2 regions of the Homoserinimonas sp. A520 genome follow, and region 2 is predicted to be linked to the other one. Evidence: predicted binding sites of a transcription regulator. Region 2 holds the regulator's gene; the other holds the start of a gene.

Region 1 (7,480 bases), on a different contig from region 2:
GGAGGTCGCACCCGGCTGCGATGGCACGCACCGCGGCTTCCGGAATGCCGATGGTGCCGCTCGCGCCGGCCATGTCCAGCGCGTCGGAGACGATGACTCCCTGGTATCCGAGCTCCTGCCGCAGCAGCCCCTGAAGGATCCGCGCGGAGAGGGTGGCCGGGAAGTCGGGGTCGAGCTGCGGCAACAGGATGTGCGAGGTCATGATGCTCGCAGCATCCGCCTCGATGACCGCGCGGAACGGTGTGAGCTCGCGTTCTCTCAGCACGTCGAGCGACACGTCGACGACGGGTAGGGCGAGGTGGGAATCCTGCGCGGTGTCGCCGTGGCCGGGGAAGTGCTTGGCGCTGGCCGCGATACCGGTCGACTGCAGTCCGCGCACCCAGGCGGCACCGTGACGTGCGACCAGACCTGCGTCGGCGCCGAAGCTACGGACCCCGATCACCGGGTTGTCGGGGTTCGAGTTGATGTCGACGTCGGGCGCGAAGGTCATCGTGCACCCGGCCCGGCGAAGCTGCCGCCCGACGTCGAGCGCAACGCGAGCGGTATATGCCGGATCGTCCATACGTCCGAGCACGGCGTTCCCCGGGTACGGGGAACCCACATCGTAGAAGAGCCTGGTGACGTCGCCGCCCTCCTCATCGATGGCGATGACCGCGTGCGGGTTCGCGTCGAGGATGGCCGCGGTGAGGCTCTTCACCTGGGCGAACGACTCGATGTTGTCGCCGAACAGGCAGACGCCGGCGAGGCCGCGGCGCAGGCGATCGGCGACCCAATCGGGCAGCGTCGTCCCGGTGAAGCCCGGCAGGAGCACCCCTGCTGGCAAGGTGCTCATCCCTTCACCGCCCCACTGACGAGACCGGAGGTGAGGCGGCCCTGCACGATGAGGAAGAAGATGATGACCGGCACGGCGACCAGGGTGGATGCCGCCATCACCTGCCCCCAATCGGTCGCCCGGGTGGCGCTGGCCTGTACGAACCCGCGCAACCACAGCGGGAGGGTCTGCGCCGACTCCGCCGGCAGCAGCACGAGCGCCACAGTGAACTCGTTCCAGGCCTGCAGGAACGCATAGACACCGGATGCCACGAGGCCGGGGGCGAGAAGCGGGAACGTGATGCGCAGGAACGCCTGCGTGCGGCTGAGCCCGTCCACCATGGCGGCCTCCTCCAGGTCGGCCGGGATGCCGGCGACGAAACCGCGGAGCATCCAGATGGTGAATGGTACGACCGCGGCGATGTAGATGACGCTCACGCCGACCACCGAGTTGAGCAGCCCGACGCTGGAGATCATCTTGTACTGCGCGATGAAGAGGCCCTCGGCCGGCAGCATCTGCACCAACAGCACCGCGATGATGAAGCTCTTGCGGCCGCGGAAGCGGAACCGGCTGATCGCCACGGCGGCGAGGAACGCGAAGAGCAGGCAGAAAAGTACCGCGATGGCAGTGATGGCCACACTCATGCCGAGCGCGGTATAGAAGTCGCCATCCGCCAGCGCAGCGAAGAAGTTGTCGAATGATCCGCCGAGCGGCAGGAATGTCGGCGTGAAGGATTCCAGCTTCGACGTCGGAAGCATGGACGAGTTCACCATCCAGTAGACCGGGAAGGTCCACACCAGCGCAATGACGACGGCGAGCCCGGCGAGCAGCCCGCGCTTGACTCTGGCGTTCATCAGGCGTCCTCGTCTTTCAGCAGGATCCGGATGTAGAACCAGCTCAGTGCGATCGTCATCGCCAGCACCAGGATGGAGACCGCGGATGCCATGCCGAAGTCCTGCGCGAGCGTCCCCTGCTTGTAGATGTAGGTGCCGAGCAGGTCGAAGTCGCCCGCTTTGGAGCCGGCATCCTGCAGCATCGTGATCTGGGTGAAGACCCTCAGGTCCCAGATCAGCTGCAGCAGGAAGACGATCAGGATGATCGGCTTGATCATCGGCAGGATGATGTCGCGCACCCGTTGCCAGGGGCTCGCCCCGTCGAGTTGGGCGGCCTCCATGATCTCGTCGGACACTTGCGTGAGGCCGGCGTAGGCCGAGAAGGCCACGAACGGGACGGACATCCAGATCACGATGATGCTGGCAACGATGAAGAACGTGGTGGGCGATTCCAGCCAGTTGAAGCGGTTCATCTCCACGCCGGGAAGTGCGTCGAGCAGGTAGTTGACGACCCCGCGGCGGCGGTCGAACAGCCAGATCCAGACGGTCATCGCCGCGACGACGGGCATGGCCCAGGCCAGCAGCATCGCGATCTGGAGGATCAGCCTGGTCACTTTGCCGATGGCGCTCATCAGCAGGGCGAACAGCATCCCGATCACCAGCGTGATCACGGCGGTCACGATGCAGAAGACGATCGAGCGGATGACGACGCCCCACAGGCCGGGATCGGTCGCGAGACGTGCATAGTTGTCGAAGCCGACGAACTCGGCCGGCTGGCCGAACTGCTGGGCGAGGCCGAACTCCTGCAGGGAGGTGACCAGCTGCCAGGCGAGCGGGTAGCCCATGCCGATCAGGAGGATGGCGACCGCCGGGAAGATCAGCCAGCGTGCGGTTCGGGCGTGCGTGCGGTTCATCGGCGGTCACCTCCTTCAGGTGTTGTCTCGTGGGTTGATCAAATTTTGTGGGTTGAGTAGGTCGCTCAGCGACCTACTCAACCCACAGGGGTGGGGCGAACTCAGTTGAGCAGTTCGCTGATCTTGGCGTCGTACTCTTCGGCGAGTGCCTCGATGTCGCCACCGGCGGCCACCTTGCCGAAGAACTCCTCCAGCAGGCCGGAGCCCTCGACCGAGGCCCAGCCGGGTGCGGCCGGGGTCAGCTTCGAGTTGGCTGCGGAGTCGACCAGGGCCTGCGCGAAGATGTCGTCACCGAGAGCGGATGCGTAGTCCAGATTGGCCGGGCCGAGGCCGTTCTGGCCGAGCAGCGTCTGGTACTCCTCCGAGAAGATGATCCTCAGCAGGTCTTTCGACGCTTCCTGGTTCTCGCTTGCCGCTGAGATCGCGATGTTGGAGCCGCCGGCGAAGACCGGAGCAGCACCCCCATCGGCACCCGGGAGCGGGAAGACGCCGAAGACGTCGTCGTTCCAGGTGGCGATCGTCTTGGTGTCATCCGCGGGGTCCGGAGCCAGGTCACCGATCGACCAGTGGGCCCATCCGGGAGCGATGATGGTTGCCGCCTCAGGAGCACCCGTCGCGTCGTTGTTGTTGATGTTCACCCATGGCGTGCTGTCCGCCTCGGTCACCGGGGCGTTCGAGGCGCTCGTGTAGAGCTCCTGAAGCTGCTCGAGTCCCTTGATCGTGTTCGGGTCGGAGAGCGATGACACCCACTTGTCGCCGTCCTTCACCGCGAGTTCACCGTCGTTCGCGAAGATCCACGAGACGCCGTTGCGCCAGTCCTGGCCGCCGAGGTAGAAGCCGGACTGGCCATCCGTCCTCAGCTCTGCCGCGGTCTGGTTGAACTCCTCGAGCGTGGCCGGGACGTCCTTGCCGGCAGCCTCCCAGATGTCCTTCCGGTAGAAGACGTAGCGCGAGCCGAAGTAGTACGGCAGCGCCATCTTGGCTCCGTCGACCTCGCCGACCTCGACGAACGACGGCAGCAGCTTGTCGCCGCCGAGTTCCTCGTAGATGTCGCTGAGGTCGGAGAACGCGCCGACACCGGTGAAGGTGGGCGACCAGGTGTTCCCGATCTCGACGACGTCGGGGGTATTCTCTGAATCAGGCAGCGAGGTGGTCAGCTTTGCCAACGCATCGCCCCACGCCTGCTCCTCGATAGTGAGGGTGCCCCCGGTTGCGTCTGCGTACTCTGTCTTAAGGTAGTCGCGCAGCTCATCCGGGGTGTCACCGCCCATCAGCCACATCGTGATGTCAGTTCCGCCTTCAGCTGCCGGTTCAGTGGTGGAGCATCCGACAAGGATGAGAGCGGCGGCGGTTGCTATGGCAACCGTGCCGAGCTTCTTATTCATTGTGTTGTCCTTCTCTTGGTGCCGGGTGTACGACCGGATGGCCGCACCAGTGGTGGGTCAGGAGACCCCGAGCTGCCCGGAGAGCACCATCACGGCAGCGCCGCGCATGACTATGTCCTCCCCGAGCGTCGTCATCCGTACCGCGAGATCGCCGTGGAACTCTGCCATCGTTCGGTTGCGGAGTGTCTCGATGGTGGCCGTGGTGAGCGCCCCATCAAGCAGTTCGGCCGGTCCGCTCAGCACGACTTCTGCCAGGTTGAGCGCTCCGACCACGGGTGCCAGTGCGAGCCCCAGGTGCAGGCCGGCCTCCCGAAGAATGTGGTGGCGAGCGGATGCGTCCGCCCCATCCAGCTGGGCGTCGAGTCGCGGGGCGGCCAGCCAGGTTTCCAGGCATCCGCTCTTTCCGCACACACAGGGTGTTCCGTCGCCGGTGCCGACCACGACGTGGCCGATCTCGCCTGCGGCGAAGCGGCTCCCGTAGAGGAGGGACCCGCCGAGCAGCAGCGCGCTTCCGACGCCGTGACCAACCTTGATCAGCATCAGGTCCTGGTCTGCTCCGCCGAAGCTGTGCTCGGCCAGTACGGCGGCGTTCGCGTCGTTGGCGACGAGCACCGGGAGGGAGAACCTGTCGTTCAGCGTGGACTGAAGCCGTTCGTCGTTCCAGCCGAGGTTGGGCGCCCGGAGCACGACACCGTCGCGGTCGACGACGCCGGGCGAACCGACGCCAACCCCGAGGATCCGCCCGGTGGCCTGGCCGATCAGGGTCTCGACGAGCGTGACAACCTTGGCCGTGGCATCCGCACCGGTGCTTCCCGCGAGTGGGATGTCGGCCCGACTGAGGATGTTGCCACCGAGGTCGAGCACGGCACCGCGGAACAGCGCGTAGTCGCTGAGGTCGATTCCGATGATCTGGTAAGCCGAGAGGTTCATCGCCAGCAACGTTGACGGTTTGCCTGGGCGGATGTTCGCACTCTGCCCGGTTTCAATGACCAGGCCTTCGCCCATGAGTTCGGCGACCAGGTCGGAGATGGTGACCCGGGTGAGCCCGGTGCCCCGCGCTATGTCGGCCCGGCTCTGCTCGCCAGACCGGTACAACGTCTGCAGGACGAGGGACCGGTTGTGCCCGCGGGCATGCTCGGGAAGGATCTTGGCGCTCGGGCGCAGCACGCGTCCGGGGGAGTATCCCCCGGCCCGGCCTGTCGCCGGAATCGTGCCACGCCTCGTTGCGGTCATGTTTGTTAGTAAACCTTACGAACTAATTAATTGCAAGAGATCTCCGGACCGAATATTCTTGGCGCTCTCCCGATTAGAGTGCTAACATTTTTCTGTAGTTGAGTCGACTTGACTCAACTCTTGTAAACCTCAAATTGCACCGCCCCTCCGGGGCCCGATGTGAAGGAGTTGACTGAAATGGCCATGTACTTCGACCCATTCCGTGAACTGGATCGCCTCGCGGCGAACCTGCTCGACTCGCAGCAGGGACCTCGTTTCATGCCAATCGACCTGCACCGTCAGGGCGATCACTACATCCTGAACGCCGATCTCCCGGGCATCGACCCCGGCTCGGTCGACGTCGATGTGGATGGACAGTTGCTGACCATCCGCGCTGAGCGCACTGCGCGCAGTGACGAGGGTGTGAAGTGGCTGGCACACGAGCGCCCGAGCGGATCGTTCCTCCGCCAGCTCAACCTCGGCGACGGCATCGACACCGAGAACATCAGCGCGCACTACGACAACGGTGTGCTCAGCGTCATGATCCCGGTGAGCGAGAAGGCGAAGCCCCGCAAGGTCGAGATCATGTCGGCCGCGAAGGAACCGCAGTCCGAAGTCACCGCGTAACTCCACGCCTCTCACCGGAATGACGAAGGCCTCCGCCCAAATGGGTGGAGGCCTTCGTAGTTCGTGCAGCGGCTTACGCCATACGCGCCTGGAGGTTGGCGTCCAGCGTCGCGAGGAACTCCTCGGTGGTCTGGTACGCCTGATCCGGCCCGACGAGGAGCGCGAGGTCCTTGGTCATGTGGCCGGCCTCGACCGTCTTGATGACGACATCCTCGAGTGCGAGGCTGAAGTCGATCAGCGCCTGGTTGCCGTCCAGCTTGCCGCGGTGGGCGAGGCCCCGGGTCCACGCGTAGATGGACGCGATCGGGTTGGTCGACGTCGGCTTGCCGGCCTGGTGCTGGCGGTAGTGCCTGGTCACGGTTCCGTGGGCGGCCTCGGCCTCGACGACCTTGCCGTCCGGCGTCGCCAGAACGGAGGTCATGAGCCCGAGCGAACCGAAGCCCTGCGCAACGGTGTCGGACTGCACGTCGCCGTCATAGTTCTTGCAGGCCCAGACGTAGCCGCCCTCCCATTTCATGGCGGATGCCACCATGTCGTCGATCAAGCGGTGCTCGTAGGTGAGTCCGGCAGCTTCGAATTGCTGCTTGAACTCGGACTGGTAGATCTCCTCGAAGATGTCCTTGAAGCGACCGTCGTAGGCCTTGAGGATGGTGTTCTTCGTCGACAGGTACACCGGGTAGTTGCGGCTGAGCCCGTAGTTGAGGGAAGCACGGGCGAAGTCGCGAATCGACGCATCCAGGTTGTACTGCACCTGGGCGATGCCGTCGCCCGGCGACTGGAACACTTCGAACTCCTGCGCGGCCGAGCCGTCTTTCGGGGTGAAGCTGACCTTGAGCGTGCCCTCGCCGGCGAACCGGAAGTCCGTGGCACGGTACTGGTCGCCGAAGGCGTGGCGGCCGATGATGATCGGCTTGTTCCAGCCGGGGACCAGTCGCGGAATGTTCGAGATGATGATCGGCTCGCGGAAGATCACGCCGCCGAGGATGTTGCGGATGGTGCCGTTCGGCGACTTCCACATCTTCTTCAGGCCGAACTCCTCGACCCGCGCCTCATCCGGCGTGATGGTTGCGCACTTGACGCCGACGCCGTGCTTCTGGATGGCGTGGGCCGCGTCGATGGTGATCTGGTCATCCGTCTCGTCACGCTTCTCGATGCCGAGGTCGTAATACTCGAGGTTGATGTCGAGGTACGGGTGGATGAGAGTGTCCTTGATCTTCTGCCAGATGATGCGGGTCATCTCATCGCCGTCGAGCTCGACGACTGTTCCTTCAACCTTGATTTTCGACACCGGTACTCCTCAGTTCGTGGGGGGCCTTGTTAGGGATGGGCGGCCGCGAAACGTGCCGCAAAGTCTGCGCTTTAATTCGCTCAGGACAGCTTACCTGCTCCAACAAGTATCTCGACATCAAGATAGTTCTGCACACGACGCATCCGGGCCCTACCCGGAACCGGTCTTGGACGATAGCCTGAAACCATGGATGAGTTGAGACTGGAAGAGCTGTCTGCCAAAAACGTTGTTGCGGCGAACAGCCTCACCATGAAGCCCGGGCAGGAGCAGTACATCGCTCCTGTGTCGTACGCCATGGCCGGGCCATTCCTCGACCCGAGCACCAGCTGGTCGCGTGTCGTCGTTGACGGCGAAGGCGAGGTGCTCGCATTCATCATGGCCAATTTCGACGCCGACGCTCACGAAGAGGA
Region 2 (7,480 bases):
CGTCCGAGACCGCACCCACAGCACGCCGTTGGCCGACCAGGCGCTTGCCCAGCTCAGCCTCCAGGTGCAGCAGCTTCTCGGTCTCGCCCTGCAGCAGGCGGCCGACCGGGATGCCGGTCCAGGCCGCGACCACGGAGGCGATGTCTCCGTCGGTGACCTGGTCGTTGACCATCCGCTCACCCTGCACTTCGGGGTGCTCAGCCTGGTCGAGGCTCTTCTCGATCTCCGGAATGACCTCGTAGTTCAGCCTCGAGGCGTCCTGGTATTCCCCTTCGCGCATGGCACGGTCGAGGGCGATGCGTGCCTCGTTGAGCCGGGTCTTCAGCTCACCGACATCCTGCAGCGCGCCCTTCTCGCTCTTCCACCGCTTCTCCAGCTCGTCCAGCTTCTCCTGCCGCTCGGCCATGTCGGAGCGCAGCTTCTCCAGGCGGGCACGGGATGCCGCGTCCTTCTCCTTCTTGAGCGCGAGCTCTTCGATCTTCAGCCGATCGACCGCGCGCTTCAACTCGTCGATCTCGACCGGGGAGGAGTCAATCTCCATCTTCAGCCGACTGGCGGCCTCATCGATCAGGTCGATGGCCTTGTCCGGGAGTTGCCGCCCGGAGATGTACCGGTTGCTCAGCACGGCGGCGGCGACCAGCGCGTTGTCGGCGATGGCGACACGGTGGTGGGCTTCGTAGCGTTCCTTGAGCCCGCGCAGGATGGCGACGGTGTCCTCAACGCTCGGCTCGCCGACGTACACCTGCTGGAAACGACGTTCGAGCGCGGCATCCTTCTCGATGTATTCGCGGTACTCGTTGAGGGTGGTCGCGCCAATCAGCCGCAGCTCCCCACGGGCGAGCATGGGCTTGAGCATGTTGGATGCCGCGACCGACCCTTCGCCGCCACCGGCACCCATCAGGGTGTGCAGTTCATCGACGAAGGTGATGATCTCGCCCTCAGCGTCGTTGATCTCCTTGAGGACGGCCTTCAGGCGCTCCTCGAATTCGCCGCGGTACTTGGCACCGGCGACGAGCGCTGCCAGGTCGATGGCGACGAGTCGCTTACCCTTCAGCGAGTCGGCGACGTCGCCGGCGACGATGCGCTGGGCGAGACCCTCGACCACGGCGGTCTTTCCGACGCCGGGCTCGCCGATGAGCACGGGGTTGTTCTTGGTGCGCCTGGTGAGCACCTGGCTGACACGACGGATCTCCGCATCGCGGCCGATCACCGGGTCGAGTTTTCCGGCGCGGGCGATCTCGGTCAGGTCGACGCCGTACCGCTCGAGTGCGGTCTTGGCGTCCTCTTCAGAATCAGGTGCGCCCTGCATGTTCGCCATGGTTATCCGTTCCTCAAAGTTGAGTCGTACAGACTCAAGTTTATTCGCTTGGTACTCAGGTTGCCAGCGTCGGCGTGCGCTCGAAGCGAACGACCCTCTCGAGTGCGAGTTCTCGTGGGTGAGGTCAGGCGCGCGCTCATGGGGTCGCCTCCATGCGGGTGGACACTGTCACGGTGAACTTGGGGTTCTGGCCGACCAGGCGGGTCGGCCCGACCGAGCGCATCAGAGCCGCCCGATACTTCAAGTGCGAGTTGAATACGGTCCACAGCTCGCCGCCGGGTTTCAGCACGCGGGCGGCCTCGTCGAACAGGGTCAGGGCGACCCCGGCGTGCACGGCCGAGCCGACATGGAACGGCGGGTTCAGCAGGACCAGGTCGGCGCAGGCATCCGGCTGCTTACTCAGTCCGATGTCGCGGGCAACGGTGAACGTCAGGTCGTTCGCCTCTGCTGTTGCGCGAGCGGATGCCACGGCCGCCCAGGACTGGTCGGTCGCCAGGATCGCCAGGTCGGGTCGGCTGCGCGCGAGGGCGGCGGCCAGGATGCCGGTGCCGCATCCGAGGTCCACGGCGGTGCGGGCATCCGCCTTCATCTCGCGCAGGAAGCTGAGCAGGTACCGCGTGCCGATGTCGAGCTTGGTGCCGGCGAACGCGCCGCCGTGCGCGCACACCCACAGGCCGAGGTCGTCGTGGAATTCCCGCTGCGGGTACTGCCCCTCGGACGGCTTGGGGCCGCGCGCGACCAGCACCCGTGACTTCTGCCTGGCCAGTGTCGCCGACACCGACCCGAAGTGCTTCCCCAAGACGTCGTTCATCGCCTGCGTGATGTGCTTGAGGCGTCCGCCGGCGAAGACCACGACCTCCGGGTCGGCGTGCCGAGCGATCGCCCCGGCGATCTCGTCGAGTTCGTTCAGGCTGCGCGGCAACTGCAGCAGCACGACGCGGGCGCCGGTCAGCAGCTCTGCGCCCAGCCCATGGTTCTCGAACCGGTCATCCAGCGCGGCGGCCGCGGCGTTGTGGCCGAGGGCGAACTCACTGCTGAGCGGGTCCTGGAACACGCGGATGCCGTGCGCCCCATGGCGGGCGGCCGCGCCGAGGGTCAGGGCACCGTAGCGGTCGCCGATGACCCCGACCGAGGTTGGGTGCGCGGCAAGGTCCGCGGCGGCTTCATCGAGGATGAGCCGGTCGCTCGCGTCGACGGCGAACAGGTTCTCGGCCTCCACGTCCGGAAACCGGCGCAACGCGCCAAAATCGAAGTCCGGGTCGAAGTCGACCATCGCCCCTCCCGACTCCCCGTCCGCCGTCACGAGCCTGAGCGACCGTTCGGGCGCCACAGCACCAGCTGCGTGTGCCGTTTGACGCGTTCGCCGGCCTTCAGCGAGACCACGTCACCGGTCTCGTCGGCCGCGAACACGCGACGACCCGGGCGGTTGAGCAGCTCATCGGCGAGCGCGACCTCGAGCTCGCGCACCCGCTCGTGGAGCGCGGAGACCGTGTTCTCGAGTTCGAGGATGCGGCGGATGCCCTCCAGGCTGACCCCTTCGGAGCCGAGTTTCGCGATCTCACGCAACTGCACGACGTCGCGCATCGAGTACCGGCGCGACTTCCCGCTGGTGCGCTTCGGGCTGACCAGCCCCATGCGGTCGTACTGCCGCAGCGTCTGCGGGTGCATGTTCGCCAACTCGGAGGCCACCGCGATGGCGAAGATGGGGGCGCTCGGGTCCATGTTCAACTCCGCTCCATGGCTAACTCCGCGCCTTGGCCAGCAGGTCGTCGCGCGGGTTCTCGTCGGGTAGGGCCTTCGCGAGCGCGTTGAGGTGCTTGGTCGCTTCGGCGCTGAGGTGGCTGGGTACGACGACGTGGATGGTGGCCAGCAGGTCACCGACGCCGGTCGTGGTCTGCACACCTCGTCCCTTGACCCTCAGAACTCGGCCGCTCGGGGTGCCCGGAGCAACCTTCAGCTTGACGGGCGGCCCGCCGAGGGTGGGGACCTCGATCGTTCCACCGAGCGTCGCTTCTGCGAAGGTGACTGGGACATCCACCCTCAGGTTCTTCCCATCACGTTCGAATACCGGATGCTTGCGCACAGACACCGTGATCGTCAGGTCCCCGGATGGGCCGCCATCGATGCTCGCCTCGCCTTTGCCCTTGAGCCGGATCTTCTGGCCGTCCGCGACCCCAGCCGGGATCTTCACGGTCATCGGCTTGCCGCCCTGGCCCTGCAGCTTCACGGTGTCGCCATTGATGGCGCTGACGAAGTCGAGGGTGGTGGTCGCGGTGACGTCGCGGCCCTTGGTCGGGCCGCCCGCACCGCGGAAGCCGCCGGTCGACTGGCCGAACCCGCCACCGCCGAAGAGTCCGCCGAAGATGTCGTCGAAGCCGCCCTGCGAGAAGTTGGGACGCTGTCCGGCCCCCTGGGTTTGGCCCTGGCCGAACATGCCACCGAAGACGTCATCGAAGCCTCCGGCCTGGCCGCGTCCGCCGGAGGTGAACCGGGCGCCGGACCCCATGGCCCGAACCTGGTCGTATTCGCGGCGCTGCTCAGGGTCGGCGAGCACGGCGTGTGCTTCGCTGATCTCCTTGAACTTCGCCTCGGCCTTCGCGTCACCCGGGTTGGAGTCCGGGTGGTACTGCCGCGCGAGCTTGCGGTACCGCTTCTTCAGGTCGGCTTCTGACACGTCTTTGGAGACACCGAGGATCTTGTAGAAGTCCTTCTCGAACCAGTCCTGGCTGGCCATCTGTGCCTCCCTTCGTTTCTATCGTGCCGTTCGCGGGTCGAGCTTGTCCTTCGCGGGTCGAGCTTGTCGAGACCTATCGAGCTTGTCGAGATCCGGATGCTTCGGCAAGCTCAGCTGGTCTCGACAGTCTCGACCCGCTTTGGTGCTGGTCTCGACAAGCTCGACCCGCTTGGGTACTACTCTTCCTGCGGTACCGCCACGACGACCTTCGCCGGCCGGAGCAGGCGGCTGCCGAGCTGGTAGCCGGGCTCGATGACATCCGCCACCGTCATCGCTTCGATGTCTGGTGTCGGTACCTGCACGACGGCTTCGTGCACGTTGTGGTCGAACGGCTCGTCTTTGACGCCCACGCGCGTGACGCCGAGCTTCTCGACGGTGGTGCGGAACTTCTGGGCGATGAGCGCCATGGGGCCCTCTTCGAGGTCGCCGTGCGCTTCGGCGCGGTCCAGGTCGTCGAGGATCGGCAGGAAGGTTTTCGCCACGTCCGCGACGATCACCTGTTTGCTGGTCTCGCGGTCCCGTTCCACCCGATTGCGGTAGTTGACGTATTCGGCCTGCAGCCGCTGGAGGTCCTGGAGCCTTTCGGCTGCCAGGTCTTCCGCGCTCTGACCGAGGAATGCCAGGTCCGCTTCGCTGAGCGACGTTTCGACGTCGGGACCTTCGGCCTCGATCAGGCCGTCGTCCTGTTCGGTGGCCCCGGAGTCGGGCTCGGGCACCTGGCCCTCGCCCTTCTTCGGGTTCTTGTCCTTCTTGTCAGCCATGGTTACTTGTTCTCTGTCGGCTCGTCGTCGACCACTTCGGCGTCGACGATGTCTTCGTCGCTGCCCTCAGGGGCTTCGGTCGTCGGCGCACCCTCGGCCGGCTGCTCGGCCTGGCTCTGGGCGTAGATCTCTTCGCCGATCTTCTGCTGGCTCTCATTCAGCTTGTCGAGTGCAGTCTTCACGGCCGCGTCGTCATCGCCGGCGAGCGCCGACTTGAGGGCGTCGATGTCGGCCTGGACCTCGGTCTTGACGCCATCCGACAGCTTCTCGTCGTTGTCCTTGATGAGTTTCTCGGTGGAGTAGACGAACTGCTCGGCGGAGTTGCGAACCTCCGCTGCCTCGCGACGCTTCTTGTCTTCTGCCGCGTTCTCTTCACCTTCGCGAACCATCCGCTCGATGTCTTCCTTCGACAGGGCCGAGCCACCGGTGATGGTGATGGACTGCTCCTTGCCGGTGCCCTTGTCCTTCGCGTGAACCTGCACGATGCCGTTCGCGTCGATGTCGAAGGTGACCTCGACCTGCGGCACGCCGCGGGGTGCCGGGGCGATGCCCTGCAGCTCGAAGGTTCCGAGGTTCTTGTTGTCGCGGGTGAATTCCCGCTCACCCTGGAAGACCTGGATCGCGACCGACGGCTGGTTGTCATCCGCCGTGGTGAAGGTCTCACTGCGCTTGGTGGGGATGGCCGTGTTCCGCTCGATGAGCTTGGTCATGATGCCACCCTTGGTCTCGATACCGAGGGACAGCGGGGTGACGTCGATGAGGAGGACGTCCTTGCGCTCGCCCTTCAGCACGCCAGCCTGGAGGGCGGCGCCGACGGCGACGACCTCGTCGGGGTTCACGCCCTTGTTCGGCTCCTTGCCGCCGAGCATGTTCTTGACCAGTTCCTGCACCGCTGGGGTGCGGGTGGAGCCACCGACGAGCACCACGTGGGCGATGTCGTTGACGCTGACACCGGCCTCCTTGATGACGTCGTGGAACGGCTTCTTGGTGCGCTCGAGAAGGTCGTTGGTGAGCTCCTCGAACTTGGCACGGCTGAGCGTCTCGTCCAGGTTGGCCGGCCCGTTCTCGGTGAGGGACAGGTACGGCAGCTGGATGCTCGTGCTCATCGACGAGGACAGTTCCTTCTTCGCCTGCTCGGCGGCTTCCTTCAGGCGCTGCTTGGCGATCTTGTCGTTGGAGACGTCAACGCCGGTGGAGTCCTTGAAGCGCTTGATCAGGTAGTCGACGACGCGCTGGTCCCAGTCGTCACCGCCGAGGCGGTTGTCACCGGAGGTGGAGCGCACCTGGATGGTGGAGAAGTCGTCGTCCTTGCCCACTTCGAGCAGGGAGACGTCGAACGTTCCGCCACCGAGGTCGAAGACGAGGATGAGTTCGTCCTGCTTGCCCTTGTCGAGACCGTAGGCGAGTGCGGCGGCAGTCGGCTCGTTGATGATGCGCAGCACGTTGAGGCCGGCGATCTCACCGGCGTCCTTGGTCGCCTGGCGCTCGGAGTCGTTGAAGTATGCCGGGACGGTGATGACGGCATCCGTCACCGGCTCGCCCAGGTACTGCTCGGCGTCGCGCTTCAGCTTGGCCAGGATGCGGGCCGAGATCTCCTGCGGCGTGTACTTCTTGCCGTCAACCTCGGTGGTCCAGTCGGTGCCCATGTGGCGCTTGACGGATGCGATGGTGCGGTCGACGTTGGTAACCGCCTGGCGCTTCGCGGTCTCGCCGACGAGCGTCTCGCCGTCCTTGGTGAATGCGACGACGGATGGGGTGGTGCGGAAGCCTTCGGCGTTCGCGATGACGGTGGGTTCTCCACCTTCAAGTACCGAGACCACCGAGTTGGTGGTTCCCAGGTCGATTCCTACTGCTCGAGCCATGCTCGTTCTCCTTCTCTACAAAGTCTGTGATTGTGAGAGTTGAGTCTCACCCGCTCAAGTTTAGTGGAGCGGTTTCGGATGTCAAGGCGAGAGTCGTGAAAGTTGAGTCGAGGTGGCTCAATTCAGACCGGTAGGCCCCGCGCTCGATAGCCACCGTGTAGGAACGGGGACCTGGAGCCGCCGTCCACGATCATCAACTCGCCTCGCCCCTTACCGGCGTAAGTTGAATGTCTGTCGCATGTGCCAAAATGCGAGCACGGCCAAGCGGCCGCTTAGTACCTAAGAGGAAGGGCCTACCCACCTTGTACGAAATCACCGCGATCAAAGTGTCGAGCCGACCGCCCACACTAGGAACAATCACCGAGTATTACTTCCAAGGACGCAACGGAGAAGCGAGTACCTGGCTCAACAAACCTACTGCGGTTGCGTATGTGCGAAGCAACCCGAACACGGTCTCCGTGAGCGGGGGCGGTTCCTCCGACCATGTGGAGGTGGTGGAAAACGGCATGAATCCGTACCTTCGAACGAGAGGCAACAGTGCCACCGGGGACAACCTCTTGTCCCAGCCGATCTATTGAGCCCATCACCGCAGCCCGTAATAGGAATGCGCTGGGAAGGCTCTACCGCGAACTGCGGATGAGTCCCCGGTACCAGGCATACGACTCCTTCGGCGTGCGCTTCTGCGTCTGGAAGTCGACGTGCACCAAACCGAATCGCTGCGAGTAGCCGGCAGCCCACTCGAAGTTGTCGAGCAGCGACCAGTGGAAGTAGCCGCGCACGTCAACGCCCTGAGAGATCGCATCAC

The links. The regulator HspR, encoded in region 2, represses chaperone genes until heat shock. The targets are predictions, from matches to a motif close to AAGTTGAGTCNNNNNGACTCAACTT.
Region 1: ACX3PH_RS12570 (Hsp20/alpha crystallin family protein) is a predicted target of HspR. The motif match lies at 5,272-5,296, and genes of this name have one in related genera.

Annotation. Positions count from the first base shown of each region.
Region 1 is NZ_JBTMWX010000005.1:69,542-77,021, reverse strand. Features, by position in the region: gene ACX3PH_RS12595 (glycoside hydrolase family 3 protein) at 1-832, opposite strand, end outside; gene ACX3PH_RS12590 (carbohydrate ABC transporter permease) at 829-1,665, opposite strand; gene ACX3PH_RS12585 (carbohydrate ABC transporter permease) at 1,665-2,558, opposite strand; gene ACX3PH_RS12580 (extracellular solute-binding protein) at 2,660-3,943, opposite strand; gene ACX3PH_RS12575 (ROK family protein) at 4,001-5,176, opposite strand; gene ACX3PH_RS12570 (Hsp20/alpha crystallin family protein) at 5,354-5,782, shown strand; gene ACX3PH_RS12565 (NADP-dependent isocitrate dehydrogenase) at 5,856-7,070, opposite strand; gene ACX3PH_RS12560 (GNAT family N-acetyltransferase) at 7,257-7,480, shown strand, end outside.
Region 2 is NZ_JBTMWX010000001.1:566,064-573,543, forward strand. Features, by position in the region: gene ACX3PH_RS02845 (ATP-dependent Clp protease ATP-binding subunit) at 1-1,318, opposite strand, end outside; gene ACX3PH_RS02850 (class I SAM-dependent methyltransferase) at 1,455-2,591, opposite strand; gene ACX3PH_RS02855 (heat shock protein transcriptional repressor HspR) at 2,618-3,040, opposite strand; gene ACX3PH_RS02860 (DnaJ C-terminal domain-containing protein) at 3,060-4,052, opposite strand; gene ACX3PH_RS02865 (nucleotide exchange factor GrpE) at 4,229-4,813, opposite strand; gene dnaK (molecular chaperone DnaK) at 4,816-6,675, opposite strand; gene ACX3PH_RS02875 (DUF3892 domain-containing protein) at 6,924-7,253, shown strand; gene ACX3PH_RS02880 (GH1 family beta-glucosidase) at 7,296-7,480, opposite strand, start outside.